Regions from separate parts of the Enterobacter cloacae subsp. cloacae ATCC 13047 genome, predicted to be linked through region 2. Evidence: predicted binding sites of a transcription regulator. Region 2 holds the regulator's gene; each other region holds the start of a gene.
What was found. The regulator PurR, encoded in region 2, represses purine synthesis genes. The targets are predictions, from matches to a motif close to CANGCAAACGTTTGCNTG.
Positions count from the first base shown of each region.

Region 1: the regulator PurR is predicted to act here: its motif matches at 1,538-1,555, upstream of purH (bifunctional phosphoribosylaminoimidazolecarboxamide formyltransferase/IMP cyclohydrolase).
Region 3: the regulator PurR is predicted to act here: its motif matches at 1,556-1,573, upstream of ECL_RS05690 (nucleoside-specific channel-forming protein Tsx).

Region 1 is NC_014121.1:263,445-265,645, forward strand. It holds gene purH (bifunctional phosphoribosylaminoimidazolecarboxamide formyltransferase/IMP cyclohydrolase) at 1-1,430, opposite strand, end outside; rRNA gene ECL_RS01285 (16S ribosomal RNA) at 1,993-2,201, shown strand, end outside.
Region 2 is NC_014121.1:2,386,753-2,388,953, forward strand. It holds gene cydH (cytochrome bd-I oxidase subunit CydH) at 163-252, opposite strand; gene purR (HTH-type transcriptional repressor PurR) at 550-1,575, shown strand; gene punR (DNA-binding transcriptional activator PunR) at 1,592-2,201, opposite strand, start outside.
Region 3 is NC_014121.1:1,203,164-1,205,364, forward strand. It holds gene ECL_RS05685 (helix-turn-helix transcriptional regulator) at 1-454, shown strand, start outside; gene ECL_RS05690 (nucleoside-specific channel-forming protein Tsx) at 533-1,417, opposite strand; gene ECL_RS05695 (SadB/YajI family lipoprotein) at 1,689-2,201, opposite strand, start outside.

The sequences.
Region 1 (2,201 bases), 2.1 Mb from region 2:
GCGTCAGACGCCATGGCAGAACCTTTTACTTCCAGGCCTTCGTCGCCTGCTTTGATACCGGCAATTTTCGCAGAGTAAACGCGGCTCATCTGGCCTGCACCTATCCCGATGGTCATGTTCTCTTTGGCATAGACAATGGCGTTGGATTTCACGAACTTCGCCACTTTCCAGCAGAACAGCGCATCACGCAGTTCCTGTTCGGTTGGCTGCCGTTTGGTGACGACGCGCAGGTCAGCGGCTGTCACCATGCCCAAATCGCGATCCTGAACCAGCAGCCCACCATTTACACGTTTGAAATCAAGACCCGGCACGCGCTCTGCCCACTGGCCGCAAACCAGCACGCGCACGTTCTGTTTCGCGGCGGTGATTTTCAGCGCTTCTTCAGACGCAGATGGCGCGATGATCACTTCAACAAACTGACGAGAGATAATGGCCTGTGCGGTTTCGGCATCCAGTTCACGGTTAAACGCGATAATGCCGCCGAAGGCAGAGGTTGGGTCAGTTTTATAGGCGCGATCGTAAGCGTCCAGGATAGAAGTACTGACCGCTACGCCGCAGGGGTTCGCGTGCTTCACAATAACGCAGGCAGGCTCATTGAACTCTTTCACACACTCCAGTGCGGCATCGGTATCGGCAATATTGTTATAAGAGAGTGCTTTGCCCTGAACCTGCTGTGCGGTAGCGACAGAAGCTTCTTTTACCTCTTCTTCTATATAGAAGGCTGCCTGCTGGTGGCTGTTCTCGCCATAACGCATATCCTGCTTCTTGATGAAGTTCAGGTTCAGCGTGCGTGGGAAGCGGCCGGAAGGATCTTTGCTTTCGCCGTGGTAAGCCGGCACCAGGCTACCGAAGTAGTTGGCGATCATGCTGTCGTACGCGGCGGTGTGTTCGAATGCTTTAATCGCGAGGTCGAAACGGGTGTCCAGAGTCAGTGACCCTTCGTTCGCATCCATTTCATTAATAATGGCGGAGTAGTCGCTGCTCTTCACCACAATGGCCACATCTTTATGGTTCTTGGCCGCGGAGCGCACCATCGTCGGTCCGCCGATATCAATATTCTCTACGGCGTCTTCCAGAGAGCAGCCTTCACGCGCCACGGTCTGGGCGAACGGATAAAGGTTAACGACAACCATATCAATTGGCGCGATATCATGCTGTTCCATAATGGCATCATCCTGACCGCGACGACCCAGAATGCCGCCGTGGACTTTCGGGTGCAGGGTTTTGACGCGTCCATCCATCATTTCCGGGAAACCGGTGTAATCGGACACTTCGGTTACCGGCAGACCTTTATCTGCTAACAGGCGTGCGGTACCACCTGTGGACAGCAGCTCTACACCACGTGCAGAAAGTGCCTGAGCGAATTCGACGATACCGGCTTTATCAGAAACACTGAGCAGAGCGCGGCGGACTGGACGACGTTGTTGCATGGTAAATCCCCTGGATTTCACGATTACAGAGAGCGTTAGATGAATTTTCCAGCGAAAAACTCATCTAACACACCTGACGAGGCATCCTTGTTAAGCGCGAGCATTTTAACGAAAACGTTTGCGCAACGCTCGCGAATTTTCACTTTTTCGCATCGCTGTGGATAACTCTGTGTGTAAAAAGGTATAAGGCGGGGTTTTGCTGGGGAATGCAGCAGTCAGTCATTTTTCTGTCATTTAGCGGTTGCGGTCGCTCGGGAACTCCCTATAATGCGCCTCCATCGACACGGCGGATGTGAATCACTTCACAAACAGCCCGGTCGGTTGAAGAGAAAAAATCCTGAAATTCAGGGTTGACTCTGAAAGAGGAAAGCGTAATATACGCCACCTCGCGACAGAGCGCTGAAGCGCGTCGCAACTGCTCTTTAACAATTTATCAGACAATCTGTGTGGGCACTCAAAGTGACATGGATTCTTAATGTCTTCGGACAAAAAATGAATACCAAGTCTCAAGAGTGAACACGTAATTCATTACGAAGTTTAATTCATTGAGCATCAAACTTTTAAATTGAAGAGTTTGATCATGGCTCAGATTGAACGCTGGCGGCAGGCCTAACACATGCAAGTCGAACGGTAGCACAGAGAGCTTGCTCTCGGGTGACGAGTGGCGGACGGGTGAGTAATGTCTGGGAAACTGCCTGATGGAGGGGGATAACTACTGGAAACGGTAGCTAATACCGCATAATGTCGCAAGACCAAAGAGGGGGACCTTCG
Region 2 (2,201 bases):
CGTCAACTCCGGATGCCGTGTCATGTGTTGACACAGAACAAAGAAGCCGAAAGCATGACATCAATCACAAAAAATGAGAAGTTAACAAATTGGCAAAAGATTTTTGCCGGAGATGTAACAATGAGGGCAAGCGGGAGAGAGCGAACGCCCCCTCCGCGTAAATCAGTGCAGTGCAGCCGTCAGACCTGCAGCAACAATCAGCGCCAGCACAATAACGGTGGTGAACAGCGAAAACTTCAGATCGGAACTCATCAATTTTTCTCCTTTTAATCCCCCCACGAAAAGTGAGCTTGCTCATTTTTACACAATTTACGTCAAAAATCTTCCAGGATTTAAACGGATAACCACTTTAGCTCTTCCCCTTTTCATCAAGATAGGACAAAATTCCACGCTAAATTTATTAGCGTACCGGCCATTGACCCCCTCCTGACGTCCCGTGTCGTTTTCCTGGCGTGCCGCAATTCAAAATTGCGTGATAAGGGTGAGAGAAGGCAAACGTTTACCTTCAAGGTTTTCAGGAGTTTAGGATATGGTCTGGAGTGACATTTAATGGCAACAATTAAAGACGTAGCAAAACGCGCAAACGTTTCCACTACAACCGTATCACATGTAATTAACAAAACCCGCTTCGTGGCGGAAGAGACGCGCAACGCCGTCTGGGCGGCAATCAAAGAGCTGCACTACTCGCCGAGTGCCGTTGCGCGTAGCCTTAAAGTTAATCACACCAAATCCATTGGTTTGCTGGCGACCAGCAGTGAAGCGGCCTATTTTGCCGAAATCATCGAAGCGGTTGAGAAAAACTGCTTCCAGAAAGGCTATACCCTTATCCTCGGCAACGCGTGGAACAATATTGAAAAACAGCGCGCCTATCTGTCGATGATGGCGCAAAAGCGTGTGGATGGCCTGCTGGTGATGTGTTCCGAATACCCGGAATCTGTCCTTTCCATGCTGGAAGAGTATCGTCATATCCCGATGGTGGTGATGGACTGGGGCGAAGCGCGCGCCGACTTTACCGACTCCGTCATCGATAACGCCTTCGAAGGCGGTTATATGGCGGGCCGCTATCTGATTGAACGCGGTCACCGTGAAATTGGCGTGATCCCGGGGCCGCTCGAGCGCAACACCGGTGCTGGCCGTCTGGCCGGGTTTATGAAGGCGATGGAAGAAGCGCTGATCACCGTGCCGGAAAACTGGATCGTGCAGGGCGACTTTGAGCCGGAGTCTGGCTACCGCGCCATGCAGCAGATCGTTTCTCAGCCGCATCGTCCAACGGCGGTGTTCTGCGGCGGGGACATCATGGCGATGGGGGCCCTGTGTGCAGCCGATGAGCTGGGCCTGCGCGTGCCGCAGGATATATCCGTGATCGGCTATGACAACGTGCGCAACGCGCGCTTCTTTACGCCTGCGCTGACCACCATCCACCAGCCGAAGGATTCTCTCGGTGAAACGGCCTTCAATATGCTGATGGACAGGATCGTCAACAAACGTGAAGAGTCGCAGTCCATTGAAGTTCACCCGCGCCTTATCGAGCGCCGTTCCGTTGCGGATGGTCCATTCCGCGACTACCGTCGTTAATCTCGTGTGGAGCCAGCTAAGCTGGCTCCCGTAGCCATTCCCGGTTAAGCGTTTCGCTGTCTCCCAGATAATCCAGTAGCCATGCCATGGCGGGCGACACATCATTTTGTTGCCACGTCAGGCAGCAGGCCGCATCCGGGAACGGATTCTCCAGCGTCAGCTCGACCCATTCACCGGTATCGATTCTCGGCTTAGCGAAATGGACGGGAACCATCGCGACGCACAGCCCGGCGCTGAGGCAGGTCGCGGAGGATTCCCAGTCCGGCGCTACCACCCGCCGCTGGTTATCAAGAAGCCAGGTAATACGTTTTGGCAACGAGCGCGAGGTATCCTCCAGCACCAGCGACGGCCAGTTGCGCAGCGTGTCGTCACTCAGCGGTCCCTCCAGGGCAGCCAGCGGATGATCGTGTGCCACGACACATTTCCAGCTCAACATGCCCATATCGCGAAACGCATAGCGCCCCCCGACGGGGATCGCCTGGGTTGCGCCAATCGCCATCTCTGCCCTGCCGTCCGCCAGCGCGTCCCAGACCCCGTTGAATACCTCCTGCGAGACACGAAGTTCAACGTCTGAAAAATGGCGATAGAAATCCACGATCATCTGCCGGGTACGCTCCGGCTTAACG
Region 3 (2,201 bases), 1.2 Mb from region 2:
GTCTGAGGCGCTGATCGTGGCTATTCGTCTGCTTACCACCTGGGGCGGGGAGTCGCTGTCGCGCGAACTGGAGTCGGCACAGGAGAAAGTGCTCGCGATCCTGCCCGAAGAGAGCCGCCGAAAGGCAGAGCAGACGCGGATCTACGCCCCGGATTTTGGCATGAAAAGCCACTCCCGCAGTGATTTTGATGTCATACATCAGGCGATCTCGGCCCAGCGCGTGCTTGTGCTGTATTATCGTGACGAAGCGGGGCAATTTTCAACGCGTGAGGTTCAGCCGCTGGGGCTGTTTTTCTGGGGAGAACGCTGGTTACTGGCGTCATGGTGTGAACTGCGCGATGACTATCGCTGTTTCCGTCTCGACAGATGCCTCAAAATTGTCCTTACGGAAAGGCGCTTTAGTGAGAGTGCAGACCGATCGCTGGCGGATTTTTTGCGCAAGGTAAAGCAGTAACAAGCCACGGGGAGAGGCAGCCCGCACAGGTTTTGTAGGCCGGGTAAGCGTCAGCGCCACCCGGCAACAATCACACGATTAGAAGTTGTAACCCACTACCAGGTAACCACCCCAACCGGTAGAACGGACGCTGAAGTCGCCGTTGCCGAAGTTCAGGCTGGCGTCGTCGTTCCACTGTCCACCGTTGTGCCAGTAACGCGCAACAACAGAGTAGTGCCAGTGATCGTAGTTCAGCGCCAGGATGTGGCTGGAGGCGATGGAGTCGTTGGTGCGCGCTTTCTTACCGTTCAGATCGCGGAAGTCGTTGTCGCCCAGATCGGAACCCCAGTCAAAGTTGGTGAAGCCGATATAGCTCAGGTTGCCGCCCCACAGCTGGGTGATTGGCACAAAGTATTTCACTTTGAAACGGTAACCATCCCACTCGTTTTCGTTCGCGGCACCGTAGTTCTGCCATTGATACTTAGCGTACACGTTCAGAGACAGGCTCATTGGCAGGCCCGTGTCGATGTCGGTACCCAGACCCATATACCAGGTGCTCTGGCGACCGGACTTGTTGCGGCCCATGTCGTAGATATAGTTGTTCGCGAAATACCACTCTTTGAACGGACCAAACGCCAGGCTGGTACCAGTCAGTTTATCAATAGAGAAGCGCGGTTCGATCTCCATGAACAGTGGGGAACCGTGGTTCCAGATACCTTTTGCGTCGGTGTTACCACCGAAGAAGACCGGTGCATCCATATAGCCGTAGAAATCAAACCAGTCTTTCTTGGCGAACGCTTCGTACTCCAGGTAGGTATCGTTACGGATCTGAGGTCCGAAACGGGTGTGGTAGCTGCCGACCACGTTAACGCTCTGGTGCCACCAGTCGGAGAGGTATTGTGGTTTATCGTTTTCCGCTGCGTTAACAGTGAAAGAGGAGGACAATGCCAGCACGGCGCCGGCTGCGAGTAATGTTTTTTTCATAATCATGCCACTGATTGAAATTCCCTTCCGGGAGTGAAAAATGCGCGAATTGCGTTTCTAAATATTTCGTGTTTCTGCGGAGCCTATTATAGGAATCCTTGCTCACAAAAATATGTGTTGTTTCACATATCTCTCACACGCGTAATCGATTGCGTTCACGTTTGCGTACTTTAAACGGCCGGGATTGTAGCGGCAATCATTTATGTTGCCAATCCATACGAAATGTAAATGTTAGCGGAGTGACATTTCACTCCGCTCAAAAGGAGGGGGGTTACTGCGCGGCGGGTTGGATGTCGTGAATACGGATAAAGCCTAACTGATCGGGCGTAAGGCCGCTTAACTGCAGCGGAATATCCACATCACTCGGCGCTAAAACACTGGCCGGGGCGGTGAAGAGCTGATTCTTCACGTTCACCTCCTGGTAATTCTCGGTGGTGCCCTGGATCTGGCCCCACTCGACGGTGCCGCTAAAGGCTGGCAGCGGATCGTTGGACTCACCCTGAATGCGTAATGTTGCGCGAGTACCATCCGCATTTGCCGCCACATTCACCAGCGACATTTTTAACGTGCCAACCTGGCTGTTGAGACGGGCAGGGGTGTTGGCCCCCGGCAGCAAATACACTCCGCTGGTGGATTTTGCATTCAGCGCGTTTTGCTGGGTGATCTTCACGGTCTCTTTGTTCAGTTTGTCCATCGCCGTATTGAGCGTATTCACGCTCTGTTTCATCTGGCGGACTTCGGTTTGCTGTGCACAGGCACTAAGGGTGAAGAGGCTCCCCACCAG